Regions from separate parts of the Paenibacillus filicis genome, predicted to be linked through region 1. Evidence: riboswitches for the same ligand, from Rfam matches in the RefSeq annotation. Region 1 holds a riboswitch; each other region holds the start of a gene.

Region 1 (6,360 bases):
ATTGAAGCGCACAAGAGGTCTTAGTTTTTCTTTTCCTTCGGGAGTGTCTACGACGACTACACGCCAAGGCTGCATATTAGCAGAGGAAGGAGCCAGGCTAGCTTCCGAAATCATTGCGCTCATCTCTTCTTTGGATATTTTAATGCTCTCATCATAATGACGCACAGAACGCCGTCCCTTGACTATATCGGTGAAATCATTGTTTAGAATATGGTTAAGCATAAAACCTCTCCCTTTGATAACGTTAAATTTTTGACATGGGCTATGTCGTTCGTTATCATATTCGTATTATGAACTATGAACCTAAGTTTATAGCAATAGATACAGGAGGTCATGCTATGAAAATAAATGATGTTTCCAAATTAACGGGTCTGCCCATATCCACTTTGAGATTCTATGAACGTAAAAACCTGATTCCAGGCCAGTTTGTTCAAAGAGATGTCAATAATTATCGTATTTATTCGGATGAGATTGTTGAGTTTCTAAATGATGTGAAGCTGCTTTTATCCGTCGACTTTTCTATAGACGAGTTAAGGTTGCTTGTAGATCAACAAATTAACTTATCCTACGAGGCCAAGAAACAAATGGTTGAGCAAAAAATCAAGGAAATGGATGAGATCCAGAAACGTTTGAGTGCGTCGAAAAAATTCTTGTATGCAGTCTTGGAAGGAAAAGCCAATTTTCAAACAAAGTGTTGAAAATGCGATATGCAAGTTACCTATTCATTCGAGCTTTGATGTGTGACTCCCCACTCGCATAACCCTTCCAAAACGGGCAATAAGCTTTCCGCTTTCTCTGTGAGCGTGTACTCGACTTTAGGCGGAACTTGAGGGTATTCGGTCCGTTTCACCATACCAGCTGCTTCCAATTCTTTAAGCTGTGAACTCAACATTTTATACGTGATAGCCCCTATCCGCCTTTGAAAGCGAACCGGTTGATTTTCGGCCAGGAGTTGATGCCGCAATGGCAAGGGGGCAACAACCCTAACTACTCTTTTGGAGCCGAGCTGCTTGCTTGGCTGGCTCCTGATAATGATCAGCCCCTTATTCATGTTCCCGTTCAAGCTTATGACGGAAATCCGCTTGAAAACGAGAACGGCATCTATGGAAAAAACAGCTGCTTGAACAATTAGAGGCTGCTCAACATATCATTCATGCTCATAAGCCGGATCGCATAGTTATGTTCGGTGGGGACTGCTTGGTCGAACAAGCCCCATTTGCCTATTTAAACGAACGATACGGCGGGAATTTAGGGTTAGTTTGGATCGATGCACACACCGATTTAGGTAGAATTTTCGGGTATGACTACGGCCATACTTTGCCTCTTGGGAATCTGTTGGGAGAAGGCGATGCAGAGTTCGCCAAGCATGTGAACATCCCACTCAAACCTGAAAATGTCTTCTTCGCAGGATTAGATGTACAAACAGAGCTAGATACAGAAATCATTCAAAGACTAGGCCTTAGAACGGCTGGCACCCAAGAGTTAATGAAAAGTACTGAATCTATAAAAGATTGGATTAAACAAAGCAACATTGAGCACCTGGCCATTCATCTTGATCTAGATGTGCTTGATCCTAAGGAATTTCGCTCTTTATTATTCGCCAATCCTGATGCACATTATGATTTTTCCGCGGCTGGAACCATGCAAATGCCGGGGCTCCTTCATCTGATTAAAGAACTATCTGAAGAAGCAGATGTTGTTGGATTAGGTATTACGGAGCACATGCCGTGGGATTCTATAAACTTGAAGAAGCTGCTTGGAGAGATACCTATTTTGAATAAGTAAGGTCATACAGACAAAAGCCAGGATGACATCTCATCCCGGCCTTTTGCGGTACTAGCAACTATAACACAGCCTTCAACCCCATAAACCAAACGGCCATATACTGCTTGGTGATCTCCGTCATCTGGTCACGGTCGGAATGCGTCCGAATCATATCGAAATATCCTTCGAGAAAAGCGACGGCAACCGGTCTCGATACTTGCAGGCTTAAAGGGTTAGTTGGGTACTTGCGATTGTATTCATTTATATGGATGCCCATATGTTCGGCCAAATGATCGAAAAACTCGGCTTTGGCCCCCTCATACGCTGTGCCCGAGCTTCGGTATAACAAAATAAGCAGCCCTTCCCTATGCTCGTACACGAGCTCTGCAAAAATAGTACCGATCTTGTCGATGACGGCTCCTCCTTCGATCGGCTCTTTCTCATTCACTTGAATGAGCTGCAATAGCTGCTCATAAGCCGGCTTGACGACCGCCTCGAACAACGACTCTTTATTCGGGAAATAGCGATATAAATTACCGACGGCCACTCCGACTTTGCCCGCTATATCTTTCATCGATGTTTTGTCGAAGCCAAGCTCCAGGAACGTCTCTCCAGCGCGGCGTAAAATCGAATGACGAATTTCTTCCTTTAACACTTGCATATGATGAACCCCCATTCGCTAATCAAATCGTAGATAAATAAACAGCCTCTGTCAAGAACCTGGGCAATAACAACAACCATTGCAGCTTTCGATTGATATGACGGGCAGCTTCAAGTCCGTTAATAACGAATTATTATTCATTATTATGTGTTTCTTTGGCGATGTCTGCGCCAATAACGAGGGTGTTTTTTCATTCAATCCTCAAATTAATTCATTACAGGAATGGCTCCTATAAACAATAAAGAGATAATGGTGATTTTATCCATTATCTCTGCCCAGGCGTGCGGCGTTATAAATATGTGTTCCCTCGTGGTTCTCCACGTTTACGCCAGTCACATATATAGAATGAATGTAAAAATGTTCTCGTTATCGGGCGAGCATAGACATTCGGGCTGAATCTTTTGTACGCGGTAAGTCGTTTTAAGCTTGACGGATGATATGATCGGCCGTCCGGATGGCCAGAGCGACCGTTGACAACGTCGGATTCGCTGCAGATATGGAAGGCAACGCGCTGTTGTCCGCTACAAATAGACCGGATACGCCAAAGATCTCTCCATATGGATTCGCCGCTGCCGTCTGCGGATCGGTGCCAATCCGGCAGGTTCCCGAGAAATGTCTGGCACGTCCGGGATACAGAACACAAATCGGGGCTTTTAGAGTAACCCCCAGAACTTGAACAATATGCTTCACACTTTCCAAAGCTTGTCGAATCACTTTTTTATCGGTATCACTGTAAGAAAAATGCACTTGCAGCTCAGAAAGTCCAAGTTCGTCCTTTTTCAGAGGATCAAGCATCACGCAGTTGTCATAACGCGACTCGGTTTGTCCGGCTCCAAAAACAAAAAGTCCCAAATCTTTGAGTACCGGTTGCTCCTCAAATTTATAAACGTAATACTTGTCAAACCTTTGAAGTTCAACCTGGAACGGGGATTGATCCGACTCGGGGATGTATAGACTTAAATTGCCAAGGACTTCAGAGAATTGATCGCGTCTGACAAATCCATCTGCCCAGATCCCTGAATGTGCCGCAAGATAATGCCCTATCGCTCGATTTTGAATACCCGAATCAAGCAATATTCGCGGAGTTTCAAACGTACTAGCTGATATCACCACTTTTTTAGCTTTAAGCGCGAACTTTCTTTGATCTCGAGTGATGACCTCCACACCTACTGCCTGTTCATTGTCGATTAACACCTTGACTGCACGGGCATTCACAGCAATATCGACAGGTCTGCGGTTCAATGCACGAGCAAAAAAATGAATCGAGCTGAAAAAAACGTTGGAGTGGAGCATTCCATACTGTGAGGATGCCAAATCGACCGCCATCGGTCTGTAGGACGCATGGGCATATCCATTTTGCTGAAGACGTTGCAGCAAAACCTCCGAGAATGATGAACCTTTGGCAAAATCCGTATTCACATTCATGATTCGCTCCGCAATGGTGTAATAATCATTCATCTCTTGTATCGGAACCGGCCATTTTGCAATCTCGGTATTCAACATGCGCGGAGTCACTGCCCCCCAAAATAATGTCCCCCCGCCAAATACCAGTTTCTTGACGAAGCCTGAATATTTCGGTCCAATAGGTTTGTACTGCTTCTCAGCAAGCATATAACCTTGTTGGAAGTTGATCGTAGGCACATTTAAGACGTGAGTAGGCATGAAGAGATCCCCTGCTTCCACAACGCCGATCTTTTTCCCATTGTTTCCCCACTGCTCGGACAATCGCCAAAGAACGGCGCCGCCTCCTGCACCGCTGCCTATGATTAAAACGTCATATTCCGAGTCGGCCATTTGCTCCAATGGAGTAAGCGGGAGCCAATGATCGAGTTTTCCTTCAACAATCGAAGGGGGACACATCCCGATATCGGACGGCTGTCCCTCCTCAGGGAGCCTTATTTGTGAGCCTTGAACCATTCGATCAAGATCTGCAACAGAAGGATTATAAAGATGAAGCTCTGCAGCATCCAGATGAAACTGACTTGCGATTGTTCGCAAGGTATCCCCTTCCTTGGCCATATAGATTCTCAAGATCATGCCTCCGCCCTTGAATGTTCATATCATTCAAACTGTATGTAGGCGGTGCGCCTCTCATTCCACCTTCGTCATTTCACGGGCCCCATTGAGGTAATAATGGCTTTTACCACAACGTTGACGTCTGCGGTGGCCAGTGCATCGCCCCAATGATCCTCCACCTTCTTATACTGGTCGTACTCATGAGCCCGTGCATAGAGCCCCAGCCCAATCGCGTCGATATGATGTTTTTGGTTTTTTTTAATAAGCTGCTGAATTTGTTTCTGCGTTTGTTCAGAAATCATCTTCTCCAATTGGGCTCCTTTCGTTCGTACATCATAAGCAAATAATTTTTCCGTAAGCGCAACGGCCATCGTCACGTGAATATCAAATTGAAATTTATCTTGACGGTAGGAGGTCTTAATTTTCGTTTTTATTTTATGCGCCTCAACGGCTATTCGGTCTGTGTCGAACGGACCGGTCTTCGGTTTGCCGGGAATGGCAAACGTTAAGCTGGCGGACTTTTTCACACTCTTTTTCAGAATATGCAAAAAAGCCGTTTCCTGCATATTCAGCGAATCAGCATATTTACCTTGAGCATCCAGCAGCGTCGTACCGGTCAGCCTGACGTTCTTATCTATACTGATTTCTGAGATCGAAGCAGTGGTACCTTTCTCATACATTTGCCGGTGCAGCTCCTGCAAAGTCGTTCTAACCGTTTCTGACGATTTATACTTTGTATCAATTAAGCCCGCCATAAATACGGGAAGCATCGGCTTGTCTTTCGGGTTGTTATAAATTATATCAGAAACAGGTCCGTCTACAGCCACGACTCTCATAGTTACTGAGTTTCTCGAATCGCGAAAGAAAGGCTCGAGCAGGAGAAACCAGCCTTCATGCTGCAAAATTCGTTTGCCGACAAGCAGGACTTGCGTCTTCCTTCCGAGGATTGCGCCGGCCGTATAGGCATCCAATTCTTGTCTCGACATACGCACCGTTTTTGTTTTCACTTCGATTTCTTGGCTTCTCTTCTTGACATCCCTGCTGAATACGGAAGTTGTTGTATAGACGATAAGATGGTTTTCTTTGTCGAGGTCGAGTCCTAGCGCAAGAGAAAAAGCGGCATCCTCCAAATCCAAGCGATCGCTGCACCCTGGGAGGAGCGCTAATGCGAAGGAAATAAGCGAAGCGTACAATAAGCGCTTGTTCATTTGCTCCTCCTCTGATAATGATCATGCAGCCACATATAGATAAGCAAGCAGATTGGAACTACCAACTCGACGCCCATCCCGAAACGGTTTAGATATATGGACATCTGATCGCTTTGGTTAAACGTAGGCAAAAAGAAAAAGGTGCCCGCAGCAATGATCACACAAAAAAGCCGCAAAAAAACGCGATCGTGTTGCCGTCCGAATAACCAGCTTGCACAATAGACACTTAAATATAAAGTGGAAATCCAAGACAATGAAAATAAAAACAAAAAAAAGGAAAAAAACAAAATTTCGATACGTTCGATAAATTTAAATTCGATAATTTTCAAAACGTTTACAATGGGCTCATTGAACTGCGTTATTTCATCAGGACTGAATATAACAAAACAGACCAACGTAGTAAAGACTAGCGTAACCATTGAGAGCGTACTGGAAATCACAATGCCTATGGAAGCCTTCTCCTTGTTTGTCAAAAACGGATACAAGATCAGCGCGGCACCAAATCCTGAAAACGAAAGGTACGTTACGGGAAGCGCAGAAAAAATGGGTCCCCATCCCTCCTTCAGTATGGGCAGCAGATGATTCCAGTGGGCCTCCCTCAGTGGAATCAAATAAACTAACGGTACCCACAAGGACATATAAAAAATGAGCTCCGCATATCTGCCTATGATACGGAGTCCGCCGCTTGCAATCACATAGGTGGGGACGAGG
Region 2 (6,360 bases), on a different contig from region 1:
GCGAAGCCGTGCAGCAGACTGCGGAAGCTGCGGATCGCATGCAGCTTCATCTCATCTGACAGTTGATACGCATCCAGCACCCGGCTGATCAGCCCGAGCGTAACCTGGCTCGCTTGCTTGTGTTCGGCATCGCCTTCGGCGGGCGCCTGCAGGGTAGCTTCATAGAGACCCGGATGGCGGCGGGCATACGCGACATAGGCAAGGCTCATCGCCCGGATCGCTTCATCGCCCGAGCGTCCGACAGCGGAGCTCGTCAGATCCGAGGTTAACTGGGATAGGCCATGCAGCGCAAGCGCACGTCGCAGGCCCGTCAGGCCGTTGACATGATTGTACAGAGAGGGGGAGCGTACCTTCAGCTTCTGGGCGAGTGACGCGAGGCTAACTTCCTTGTAGCCCTGCTGGTCGGCCAGCTCTGTCGCGGCCTGGAGGATCGCCCTCAAATCAAGTCCGATTCTCGGGGACATAACCGTCACGCTCCCTTCCCGTTCAGATTGGCTTCCGCTTCCCGAATCGCCCGGTCCATCACTTCCCCCGGCTGCCGGATCAAATCGCCGTGTCCAACAGCTAGCAGCGTCGGGTTGAGCGCTCTCAGCCTGCGCACACTCTCCAGCGCAGAGTGCTTGTGCCAGGTCGCCCAGGCCGGGAACGGGAACCAAGGCACCCATTGCCCGCTTACCGCAATACCTCCGCGGACCTGCATCGCATCGCCTGCGATCAGATGGCCGCTGCGCTGGTCATAGAAGGCCATCGACCCCGGTGTATGGCCTGGTGCCGCTAGCGCGAGCAGGGAACCTACCCGGTCGCCGTCCTGGAGCAGCACATCCGGCCGCGTCCGGACGTTCTTGGGCAAGCTACCGCGGACTGGCGTATCCGGCTCTCCGGGCTCCATCGCGAGATCGCCGTTCAGAAGCTTGGCGTCCCGGCGGGACAAATATACCTTCGCATCCGGCAGCTCCCGCTTCAGCATATCGAGCGCTCCGATATGATCGCTATGCGGGTGAGTAAGCACAATACGGGTAATCGGCTTGCCGAGCGATGCGGATGTCTCTAGAATTCCCTTGCCGCTTACAGAGATACCGGCATCAATCAAGGTCAGCTCTTCTCCTTCGTCGATCAGATATACATTCACCGGAAACCAGGCTGGGAAAACCGTCAATTGAATCAAGCTTTCTATTTGGACTGTACGCATAAGAAAGATCACTCCTCAAAACTAATATAGTTAGTATTAATATAACTAATACCATTAGTTTTAACAAGCTTTTTATTTATTCATGGTCGTTTGCTGAGGCTAGACGCCAAACCTGCAGTGCGGAACTCCACTCCAGTTCCGCACTGCACCGCGATAAGAATTACATCGTTCTATCGGATGGATCTAGCCTGCCTTTCGGCAGCCTCCACGGTATGCTTCAGCAAGATCGCGATCGTGACCGGACCTACGCCCGCCGGTACTGGCGTAATGGCGGCGGCATGCGGGAAGCACGATTCATAGTCCACGTCCCCGATATTGCCTTCATTATATCCTGCATCGATTACGACGGCGCCCGGCTTGATCCAGTCTCCCTGGACAAAGCGAGGCTTGCCCACAGCTGCGACCACGATATCGCCAAGCCGCACGATCTCGTCCAGACGGGCCGTTCGGGAATGGCAAGTCGTGACTGTGGCATGACGGTTCAGCAGCATCGCCGACACAGGCTTGCCCAGAATCGGGCTTCTGCCGATGACGACGGCATGCTTGCCTTCGATCGGAATGTTGTAATCATCCAGTATCGCCATGATCGCCGCGGGCGTGCACGACGGATAATCGGCGAAGCCGAATGCATTTTGGGCGAAGCCCAGCGTCGTGACGCCGTCCACATCCTTATCGATCCGGATGGCCTCGAACGCAGCCCGCTCATCGATATGAGAAGGCACGGGATGCTGCAGCAGGATGCCGTGCACTTGGCTGTCGCCATTCAGCTTATGAATCGCCGCGATCAGCTCCTCAGTCGTAGTCTCTGCCGGCAGATCGACGCGTACCGACTGCATGCCGAGGCGTCTGCACATGTTGCCCTTCATCCGCACATAGGTCGCGGAGGAAGGATCGTCCCCAACCAGAATCGTGGCCAGGCACGGAACGATTCCTCTAGCCGCCAGCCCCTGGATACGGTGGGCCAAATCCTCCTTGATGGCCGCCGCCACTCGATTTCCGTCAAGAAGCCATGTTTCTGTCATCATTTGCTCAGCCCTTTCTGTTCTGCTGAGAAGCATAAAGAGGCAAGGGGAATATCCCCTTACCTCTGCCCAGGCGTACGGCTGAAAATCCGTATGTGCTTCCTCGTGGTACTCCACGTTTACGCCAGTCACACATACCCGTTATTTATCTCTCATTATACGTGTACCCGGTGACGGTTTTCAAGCCTTATTCCCATAAATCCGTCACCGCGCCGCGGGACGCGGACGAGACCAGCCGGGCGTACTTGGCAAGTACCCCTGAGGACGCCTTGAGCGCAGGCGGGGTCCAGGCTTGCGAACGGAGCTCCAGCTCCCCCGCCGTAACAGCGAAGGAGATTTCTTGGGTTTCGCTGTCGATCGTCACGCTGTCTCCTTCCCGGAGAAGAGCAATCGGCCCGCCAACCTGTGCCTCAGGCGCCACATGACCAACCACGAAGCCATGCGAGCCTCCCGAGAATCTGCCGTCCGTGATCAGAGCCACCTCGCCACCCAGTCCTTTGCCGACGATCAGAGCAGTCACAGACAGCATCTCCGGCATGCCCGGACCGCCCTTTGGACCACAATAGCGGATGACAAGAACATCGCCCCGCTGGATCTCATCGCGCATGATCGCCTCGGTCGCCTCGGCTTCGCTGTCATAGACGCGGGCCGGACCGGTGAAGCGCAGCTTCTTCATCCCGGACATCTTCGCAATCGCGCCGTCCGGGGCCAGGTTGCCTTTCAGAACGACGAGCGGGCCATTCGGCTTCAAAGGCTGGTCGAACGGACGGATAATCTGCTGCTCTGGCTGTAAGGGTGCCGCCTCCGCCAAATTCTCGGCCAAGGTCTTCCCGGTGACCGTCAGGCAGTCGCCATGAAGCAGGCCTTGCTCCAGCAGCAGCTTCATCACACCAGGTACACCTCCGATATCATTGAGGTCCTGCATTACATACTTCCCGCTTGGCTTCAGATCGGCCAGATGAGGTACCTTGACGCGGATACGCTCGAAATCGTCATAGGTCAGATCCACCCCAACCGAGTGGGCGATCGCAATCAGATGCAGGAATGCATTCGTAGAGCCGCCGAGCGCCATGACGACGGTAATCGCATTTTCGAAAGCCTTCTTCGTCATAATATCGCGCGGATAAATTTCCTGCTTCAGCAGATCGATCACTTTCTTCCCCGCTTCGGCACATTCCGCCGCCTTATCAGGCGAGATAGCAGGTGTTGAAGAAGAGCCGGGCAGGCTCATGCCGAGCGCTTCGGCAGCTGAGGCCATCGTATTGGCTGTGTACATGCCTCCGCAAGCTCCCGGGCCCGGACAAGCGCTGCATTCCACCTTATACAGCTCAGCGTCCGTGATCTTGCCCTCATGGTATTGACCTACCGCCTCGAAGGCGCTGACGATATCCACATCCTTCCCGTCAAGCTTGCCTGGCTGGATCGTGCCGCCATACACGTACACGGAAGGCAAATTCATCCGGCCGATGGCCATCAGGCAGGCCGGTGTATTTTTATCGCACCCGCCTACGGCGACGAGGCCATCGAACCGCTCGGCATTGGTCACGATTTCGATGGAATCAGCAATGGCTTCCCGGCTAGGCAAGGAGAACGACATCCCTTCATGCCCCATCGAGATGCCGTCCGATACGGTGATGGTATTAAAAATCAGCGGTGCTCCGCCATGCTGCTGAGCCCCTTTTTTGGCCTGAAGGGCCAGCTCATTGATATGCATATTACATGGTGTCACTTCGCTCCAAGTGCTGGCTACGCCAATCATCGGCTTCTTGAAATCCTCATCCTGAAAGCCGACTGCCCTCAGCATCGCCCGGTTTGGCACACGATTGACCCCTTCGCTGATCACCTTGCTGCGAATTCTCAAATCCTTGGACTCCGTCATGCTCATTCACCCTTCCGTTATTAGATTAAGGCATACAGTTCATGCATCGGGCGGATCAGATTCTGCTTCATGGCAGCCGAAGCCGCCTCGCCGTCCCCCTGCTCCAACGCGCGAATCACCTCGTCATGCTCCGCTGCCGAAGCCAGCGTAGCCGTGAGACGCTGCTGGAGGAAGACATACTTGAACCGGCGGATATGAATCTGCAGCGATGCGCTGAAGGAAGCGATATACGCATTGTCCGACACCTCCACGATCAGGTTGTGGAACTGCTCATCCACCTCCATCGCCTGATACGGCTGACCCGTTTCGATCGCCTGGCGAAACCGGGCATTCAGCTCCCTCAGCAGTTCGATCTGCTGCGCCGTAATCAGCTTCGCTGCGTATTCAGCTGCTAGTGCATGGAGCACCCCAAGCGTCGGGTACAGCTTCAAAATATCATCCTTCTCGATCAGTGTAACCCGGGTTTCCTTGCCGGGATGCATCGAGACGAGCCCCTGCACCTCGAGCAGCTGAAAAGCTTCCCGGATCGGGGTCCGGCTGACGGCCAGCGATTCGGCCAGTTCGGCGTCGATCAGCTTCTCACCCGGCTGAAGCGTACCCTCGATGATCCAACGCTGGATTTGCGAGAGTGCCCGCTCTTTGGCGGACATCCGGATCGGAGTGGAGAAATTAGGAGGAATGGGCATGGGAAACATCCTTTTCACATTGTTGTTATATGCAATATATCGCATACGAATACAAAATGCAATTTTTTTAATAAAATTAGGTTACAATGATCGGATTAACTCTTCTGCCAGCTCAACTCCTGTATGACAGGAAACATAATTTCATGTTCGTAATACTCTCTTAAAAATAACGGGAAAAAGTCATAGTATCCTTTATGATTATGTGATAAGGTTTACGAATTATAATGAGAGGAGCAACACCATGCAAGTACTTATTCCTGGACAAGAAGCCTTATACTCCATCATCTCGTGCTAGATTTTAATGGAACAATTGCTTTAGACGGGCTGATTCTACCGAATGTAAGGGAAAAACTTATAGAGCTACACACATTACTTAACATTCATGTATTAACTGCTGATACGAATGGCAGTGCTGCTAGAGAATGCGAAGGATTACCCCTTGAACTGCATGTCATAGGTAAAGATAATCAACGAGAGGAAAAGCGTAGGTTTGTTAGCCAGCTTGAACAAGGTGTTGCTGTTATCGGCAACGGCGTGAATGATGAACTTATGTTTCGTGAAGCGGATCTTTCAATTGCAGTCATAGGGAAAGAAGGATGTGCAACAGGTACTCTAATGTCTAGTAACATAGTTGTTACAGACATCATTGACGGATTAAACTTGTTAATCAAGCATCACCGTCTTATTCCTACGCTTAGAAAGTAATCGGTGATCTCATCTGACAATCGTCTCTTTGAAAAATCCCCTCGGAAAAAGCGCCGGCTCACGATGTTATCATGAAACCGGCACTTATTCTATCGTTGCCACATATACGTTCAAATGGAGTCTCTGTTAGGAAGCCTCGTTAATTGATTAAATGGGCTTCTTTAACAACCGTTCCAAGAGCACCGCCGCTTCCACCCGGGTCGTATGCACCAAGCGTGCAAATTGATCCGCCTACGCCCCTAGGCCTACTCAGCCCCATTGGGGAGCACGGGACCCCGGCTGGTTGCTATTCAGGAAGCGCGGGTCCATTGCGACGAGCCGTTCGCTCTATGCCATCAACGGTTAATTTGTATAGTTGGTGCGGAAGATCATGCCCCATGCCGTCAACCAACATGAGCTCGGCGCCCGGGATGGCAGACGCCGTGTCTTCGCCACACGCCGGGACGAACATGGGATCGTCCCTCCCATGAATGACAAGTGCTGGTACTTGGATGGTCGCCAGCCGCGGACGACGGTCACCGGAGACAGCAATCGCAGCAATTTGTCGTCCGACACTGCCTGGATCGTAGGCTCGCTGGACTTCCTCCAGAATGAGCGCCCGATAAGCATCCTCTTCAAACGGATAGCCGGTGCCGGCGATGCGTTTGGCAAAAGAGAGGCTGTGCGCCAAAAATCCTGCTTCATCCTCAAATGGATTCGGCGCCGGTTTAGTCATCATCGCCATGACATCCGGGGGAGATTGCGGAAGGGCTGGATTACCGGAACTGGACATAATGGAAGTGAGTGATAAAACCCGTTCCGGGTACTCACTGGCTGCAATCTGCGCGATCATTCCACCCATCGACCTGCCAACGAAATGTGCCCGGTCAATTGAAAGGG
Region 3 (6,360 bases), on a different contig from region 1:
TGAAAATGACTTATTGAATGACATGAAAAAAGAATGGGCGAATAAAGAGCTATCGATGCATACGGTTCAAGATACGCTCTATTGTCTGGACAAAAGAGAACATCTCCTGGTTCTTAATGCCCTTTTGGGTGATTATGGAAGTGCCCGTTTTTTAAAACGCTTAAAAAAAGAAATCACTTTGGATCAATTAGAATTAAACGTTCCGCATAACCATTCCTTAACGCCATACTTCATTGAGTTTTACCTGACAACTTCCCTTTCTTTATTTCGTCTTTGGCTCCAGCGTCAAAAGGATTTATCGTCAGAAGAATTTTTCAAGATAGTGGAGAACCTATATGCAAGAGGGATTACGCCCTATTTTAAAGAATGAATCTGTCATTCAAACCAATTCCATATATACTCCATAAAGACTGACCTAACCTACTCTTAAGGGTCCGCATTCTGTAAATACAGACTTCTGCAAGTTTTTCTAAAGCAAAAGGACGATAACATCAATGTTATCGTCCTTTTACTTGGTTCAGGGGCCAGCCAGGACCCAGAGTACACCTTACCCCGTCGTCCGATAAACCTCGCGAATCGGATCCTCAATGTCCGGCACCTGCACGGCCTCGGATAGCTCGATGACGAGCAGGCGGTGCGGAGCGAGCTTCGTAAACGAACGGAGAGAAGAGGGTCATATTCAGATACGGGTATTAAGCTCTAGCGGCCAGCCAAAATCGCATCGGCCAAAATATCTACCTGATTCTCGACCGCAATCGGATCATCATTATACAAGTAGTTATAGTTGATTACGTGTACGTTTCCGTTCTTGACGGCTTTGAGGTTTTTCCAGATGGGGCTATTCTCCAGATCCTTTAAGACAGTCGAAGTTCCATCGGGATCATAGGTAGTCAAGATAATGTGATCGCCCGCATATTCGGGTAGAACTTCGTAAGAGATCTCACTATACCATTCCTTAGAATTACGGAACTCTTTATCTACTTTGGGAGCAGGTGTCACCTGCAGACCTTCATACAGAGCGTAGCCGCCCATATTGACAAATCCGTATACGCGCAATTTATTTTTCCAGATGTTGAAGATGGTGAAGGTTTCATCCTTGCTAATTTTGCTGGAAACCTTCTTGCGAGCCGCTTCTACTTTTTGATCGAATTGAGTGATCCATTGCTCCGCTTCTGCTTTCCGTCCGAGAATATCTCCGAAGATACGTACAGAATCCTTGGGTCCGCCACTCAGCTCCAGCGGAACGGTTGGAGCGATTTTGGAGAATTTGTCGTATTTCGAGGCTCCCCAGGAAATGATGAGATCCGGCTGCAGCTCAATGATCTTCTCCAGCGACTGTCCGATGCTCTCCGTGCCATCTTTCTTAATGAAGGGATGATTCTTCAGTACGTAATCGTCGGTACCTATTGGCTTTAGCCCAAGGGCAACGAGTTGGCCATAATACCAGTCTGTGACTACACGTTCTGCTCGGACAGGAATTTCGGAGCTGCCTGCCATATGTGTATAGGAACGAGTTTTTGCTTCCGTACTCTGCTTATCGGCTTCCTTATTATTCGCTGCGGATGTGTTATTGACCGGCTGCTCCCCCGCGTTACTGCCTGATTCCTTCGCATTACCGCAAGCCACCGTTCCCACAAGCATCATGATTGCCATGAAACCAATCAGTATGGTTCTCTTTCTAGCCATTCTCTGTTGCCCCTCCTGTATATAATGATTCTCATTCTCACTGATCACTATAACAAGTTCACTAATCCATGTACATGTCAGATTAGTCTAGGTTTTTTTGGACAAATGGGGCAGCAGGTAATGGATGACATCATCCAGCTGTGCACCCAGTGCAGCTGGCCCGTAACCGTACCATTTGGTCATATCAACCGGGTATACACATTGCTGCTTCACAGCCGTTCGGGCAAGCCACTCGGGACTTTTCATCATCGTCGCTGCACGTAGTCTTGCTGCCGGATTATTCTCAATGGATACCACATAATGATCGGCATCGTATCCGGTTAATTCAGGGATCGAAAACTCGGGGTGCTCTAGCCCTTGAACGCGCATGGACGCAACAGCCTGAGGAGGTGTCAGCTTCAGGATATCGTAGAGTAAGTCAGCGCCCATATAGCCATAGGCATAGATTAACGAACGATCGCTGCGCACATTAAGGATAGCAACGGTCGCCCCAGGATTCAATGTACGACGCAAAGCTTCCCGAATCTGTCCTGCCCGCTGATCGAAGGCATCCAGCCAGTTGCGCGCTTGCTGCTCCATACCTGTTAACTGAGCAACATTCATAAAATGTTGTTTCCAAGTCACACCGCGCCAAGGAATCTGTATGACTAGACCCACCTGGTGATAGGGTTCAATGTGCGGGTCATCGCCTTCTGCAAGAGGATACAGAATGATATCAGGCTTGACGCTCTGGAGAATCTGCAGCCGTCTGGACTGCTGTGTCTGCCAGTAGAGGGGGTGAAACGAAGGGGAGACTTGAGATAATTGAAAATGCCCATTCACCCAAGTATCGGTAATGGCCGCACAAGGCGTAACGCCGAGCGAGAGCAAGTCCAGCGTATAGGCATGATCCAAGGAGGCGATTGTATGGGGCTTCCGTACATATATCGTTGGAGACATTCCAGTGACCTGCTTGAATTTACGGCTCAAATAAAATTCATCGGAATACCCCACCTGGCGGGCAATTTCGTTTAAGGATTGTCGGGATTGAAGCATAATTGCCTTCACCTTATCAATGCGTATACGATTGAGATATTCGTTAAAGGTAAAGCCAGTGCGCTGCTTGAAGCTTGACGTGAATTGACGCAGGCTTAAACCGGATAGGCTTACCACATCATCTCTTTGGATTTTGCGGTCATAATGCGTGTGCAAATAAGAAATAACCTGGTCCATACCGTCCAGCTGTTGGGTAAAAGAAATACAATCGGGCTGTTCAAGTGCCCAGCTTGCATCGGCGAATAGAAGCATGAATTGAGCTTGTACCGGGAGACGCTGCGATAGGCTGTTATACAGCCGATTTTCGTAGGCATCAAATAGCGCGGATGCCTGATCAAGCAGACTGGCATGATTCAGTTCAGCGAGCGTCGGCATGAGCGGGGAGTCTGTGGACGATTCCTCGCCTATCCATTCGTAGTCGCAGGCATAAAAACGAAGCTGTCCGGCGGACGTTGAGGTCTCGGTCAGATCTTTTCCAAAATGAATGGATGTATGTGGCGGCAGGCATACACAACTGAAGCCTTCCAGCCTATGGGTGTGGTTGTTGATCGTCACTGTAGCTGCATGTGCCTGTATCACGAATAAGCTAGAGGTATTCCGGTGATAGCGAAGGCCCTCGGTGTGCAAGGCCTCTGCATGCCTATACATGTTGCTCAGTACAGGAAGTCCTGAATGCTTCATACGAGTGCCAGCTCCTTCTAGGATGCTTTTCTTCATTAAAAGTATAAGGGAAGGGCATTCGTTCGCGCAAAGAGCACCTAAATCCCGCCATCCTAGTGATGGGAAGGTGAACTTATCGTCTTGCTCAAGCCATGGGCGGACAACTGGCTTTGGCTCAATGACTTTGCATCGGCAGCTTCGTCGTAGATGTGATTCTTGCACGAGTAGATTCTCAATCGTAGTCAAGGAGACCGATGAAAATAAGCGTTGTTAGCTCCTCCGAGGATTCTCACTGTGCTGTTGGAGTCCTTCGAGCGAAGGAGTTCTCATGGAAATAAAAAGTGGACAATCCGATTGCGACAGGTGAAGAGATAAAGGGGTAAGGCTGCTCCGTAAACAGCTCGCAAACAAGAAATCGGAGAAAGTGGCTACAACAAGCACGAAACTAGTCACTGCGAGGTAGTCGGCGTGCCTGATAGGCTGATTGTCGGAGCGACAAAGGTCTCGTTTAATCTTCTATTCATGTAAGAGCCAGCCCTATTCGGCTGACTCTTGTATGAATAGACTGTTCAATTGTGATTTTTTAGACCGATAATTTCAGCTTCAGGCAGCCCGGAAGCTTTGATAATAATGGATGTTTCCACTCCGAGGCTAAGAAGCTCTAACGCCATTTCAATGGCTTTCCTTCGTTCGCCACGAGCTTCGCCTTCGGCTAAAGCCCCCTCAATCATGGAAGCTTCATCATGTAAATACTTCTGTCTATCTTCATACAATCGGCGGGCTTCTGCGTCCTGACTAAGAAATTCTAACGTATCCATAGCCTTTTTCAATACAGGTTCGTTCATCGTCAGCACCTCCCAATTGGATCTATCGACACCCTTCAGGAACAGCAACCAGTTTACCAATCCGCCGCTTTCAACGGGGGCAGCTTGGTCACCGAGCTTTGATAATTCGAGAAAATGTAGTTCTATATCATCGATAAGTGGAATGCCAGTACGGTCTTCACGTAGATGAAACACATTATGATATTCATTGTTTGGAAGGAATGAATAATTTAATATGTTGATGGTAACACATTTCTTCAGCATCTTGTAGGAGTGACCCTCTTGTAGCTGTCCACTGTATAGTTTGCTCCAATAAAACATGGTTCTTTTCTCGGTGTCATACTTGTTGAACAGTTGCATCTCAACGTTGATGAGTTCACCTTCTGCTGTTTTGCCACGAATGTCAAGAATGGATTACTTGTCGCGGGGAGCGTCCTTATCGGTATAAGGGTTCAGCAGAGTGATTTCCGTTAAAGGAGGCCTACCGGCTTCAATAAACGTCGTGTTTAAGAATGCAAGCAGAACATCTCGGTTTTCGTCACTGCCGAAGATGCGTTTGAATAAAAAATCATTTCGAGGATCAAGCAGTTCGTTCATCCGTAATCAACTCCATTCATTATTAGTATATCATCTAGCTAAGTTCTTAGACACACCTAAGCAGACACGCTTGTTAATGAATCACATATCTGCATCAACAAATGAATTTGGTACGAATAGAACCCTTCTCGCCTACGCAGGATTGTGCTTGATTAATCCAAGCTTCCGGCATACAATATAGTAAATATTTGGTATGTGCAACTGGCGTAAACGTGGAGTACCACGAGGGAGCACATAGTCATATCGCCGTACGCCTGGGCAAAGTATTTGATCTTCGATCAGATGCTTTTTTTATTTCACTTGAGGAAAGGTCAGGTGTAGGGAATGAAAATGGCGTTTATATTGTTCGACAAGATGACAGCGTTAGATTTTGTTGGCTTCTATGAAGCTGTAACGTGGATGGGGATTCTACGAGCGAAGGAAGAGGTATCCTGGGATTTTTGCTCGAATCAAGAGGAAGTCACCGATGATCGAGGATTAACGATCAAAGTTAGTCAGGTCTGCCCCGAGCTTTCGGTCTATGATTTGATCTTTATTCCTGGGGGGCTATCGACAAGGCAGCTGAGATTTGATACCGATTTTATATCATGGATTCAGACGGCACGAGATGTGGAGTACAAGGTATCGGTCTGTACGGGGGCTTTGATTCTGGGAGCTGCGGGGTTTCTGGACGGGAAGAAGGCAACAACCAACCCTTCTGCCTATGATCTGTTGGCACCTTACTGTGCAGAAGTGATCAGAGAACGCTTCGTCCGAGACGGTAACCTGTTTACGGGCGGAGGCGTGTCAGCTTCGATTGATTTGGGGCTGTATGTGATTGAGTCCCTTACCAGCCCAGAGGTAGCGCGGCAGGTCCAGGACAAGATGGACTACCCGTACTATAGGTCGATGCGATAGAAGCTGAATGGTTAGAGCAGGTGGAACAAACAGCAAAAAACGTCAAGAACAAAGGTTCGTATTCGTTTATAATCAAGCAGAAAGGAAGAGGGTGAATGTCAACTTATGAAGGCTTGATGCAACGGGTGGTGGATGAGATCGAGGCGAGGCTGGGCGAGGAGCTTACCCTGTCTTCGCTGGCTCAGCTGGCGAATTTCTCAGACTTTCATTTCCATCGGGTTTTTCAATCCATCGTGGGTTGGCCGGTGATGGAATATGTCCGCGGGCGCAGACTGTTCCATGCGGCATGCCGGGTGGCCGGGACGAAGGATAAGCTGATGGATATCGCTTTGGACTACGGGTTCGGCACACCGGAAACATTCATCCGAGCTTTTCGCAAGATGTATGGCATGACACCAGGGGAGTATCGCAAGCAAGGTCTGCGCCCCCATGCCTCTGATAAAGCCAACGTGCTTGAGCGGAGGCTCAATCTCGACTCAGGAGGAATTCGCATGGAATTTCGCGTGGTTACCAAGCCCGGCTTTGATGTGATTGGCTACTCGATCCGCACCCGTAATAAGGACGGTCAGAACAACCGGGATATCCCGGCTTTCTGGCAGCGGTATTTGCAGGAGAAGCAAGGACAGGCCTTGTATGAACAAGCGGCTTCGACAGCGGAGTA

The links. A riboswitch is a leader RNA that binds a small molecule or an ion and turns the genes downstream of it on or off. The one in region 1 is predicted to bind ZMP and ZTP.
Region 2: another riboswitch for ZMP and ZTP. It lies ahead of WMW72_RS19505 (bifunctional 5,10-methylenetetrahydrofolate dehydrogenase/5,10-methenyltetrahydrofolate cyclohydrolase); the one in region 1 lies ahead of WMW72_RS12980 (TetR/AcrR family transcriptional regulator).
Region 3: another riboswitch for ZMP and ZTP. It lies ahead of WMW72_RS22855 (DJ-1/PfpI family protein); the one in region 1 lies ahead of WMW72_RS12980 (TetR/AcrR family transcriptional regulator).

Annotation. Positions count from the first base shown of each region.
Region 1 covers NZ_JBBPCC010000007.1:147,715-154,074, reverse strand. Annotated here, with positions in the region: gene WMW72_RS13000 (nitroreductase family protein) at 1-222, opposite strand, end outside; gene WMW72_RS12995 (MerR family transcriptional regulator) at 339-698, shown strand; partial or broken gene WMW72_RS12990 (winged helix-turn-helix transcriptional regulator) at 719-952, opposite strand; partial or broken gene WMW72_RS12985 (arginase family protein) at 956-1,785, shown strand; gene WMW72_RS12980 (TetR/AcrR family transcriptional regulator) at 1,844-2,425, opposite strand; ZMP/ZTP riboswitch at 2,692-2,771, opposite strand; gene WMW72_RS12975 (GMC oxidoreductase) at 2,846-4,456, opposite strand; gene WMW72_RS12970 (Ger(x)C family spore germination protein) at 4,531-5,649, opposite strand; gene WMW72_RS12965 (GerAB/ArcD/ProY family transporter) at 5,646-6,360, opposite strand, start outside.
Region 2 covers NZ_JBBPCC010000013.1:30,289-36,648, forward strand. Annotated here, with positions in the region: gene WMW72_RS19495 (TetR/AcrR family transcriptional regulator) at 1-464, opposite strand, end outside; gene WMW72_RS19500 (MBL fold metallo-hydrolase) at 470-1,189, opposite strand; gene WMW72_RS19505 (bifunctional 5,10-methylenetetrahydrofolate dehydrogenase/5,10-methenyltetrahydrofolate cyclohydrolase) at 1,360-2,211, opposite strand; ZMP/ZTP riboswitch at 2,272-2,353, opposite strand; gene ilvD (dihydroxy-acid dehydratase) at 2,399-4,090, opposite strand; gene WMW72_RS19515 (GntR family transcriptional regulator) at 4,111-4,776, opposite strand; gene WMW72_RS19520 (HAD family hydrolase) at 5,065-5,481, shown strand; gene WMW72_RS19525 (alpha/beta fold hydrolase) at 5,768-6,360, opposite strand, start outside.
Region 3 covers NZ_JBBPCC010000016.1:135,371-141,730, forward strand. Annotated here, with positions in the region: gene WMW72_RS22835 (TetR/AcrR family transcriptional regulator) at 1-370, shown strand, start outside; gene WMW72_RS22840 (ABC transporter substrate-binding protein) at 700-1,686, opposite strand; gene WMW72_RS22845 (helix-turn-helix domain-containing protein) at 1,774-3,402, opposite strand; partial or broken gene WMW72_RS22850 (Rpn family recombination-promoting nuclease/putative transposase) at 3,951-4,802, opposite strand; ZMP/ZTP riboswitch at 4,990-5,069, shown strand; gene WMW72_RS22855 (DJ-1/PfpI family protein) at 5,127-5,699, shown strand; gene WMW72_RS22860 (AraC family transcriptional regulator) at 5,795-6,360, shown strand, end outside.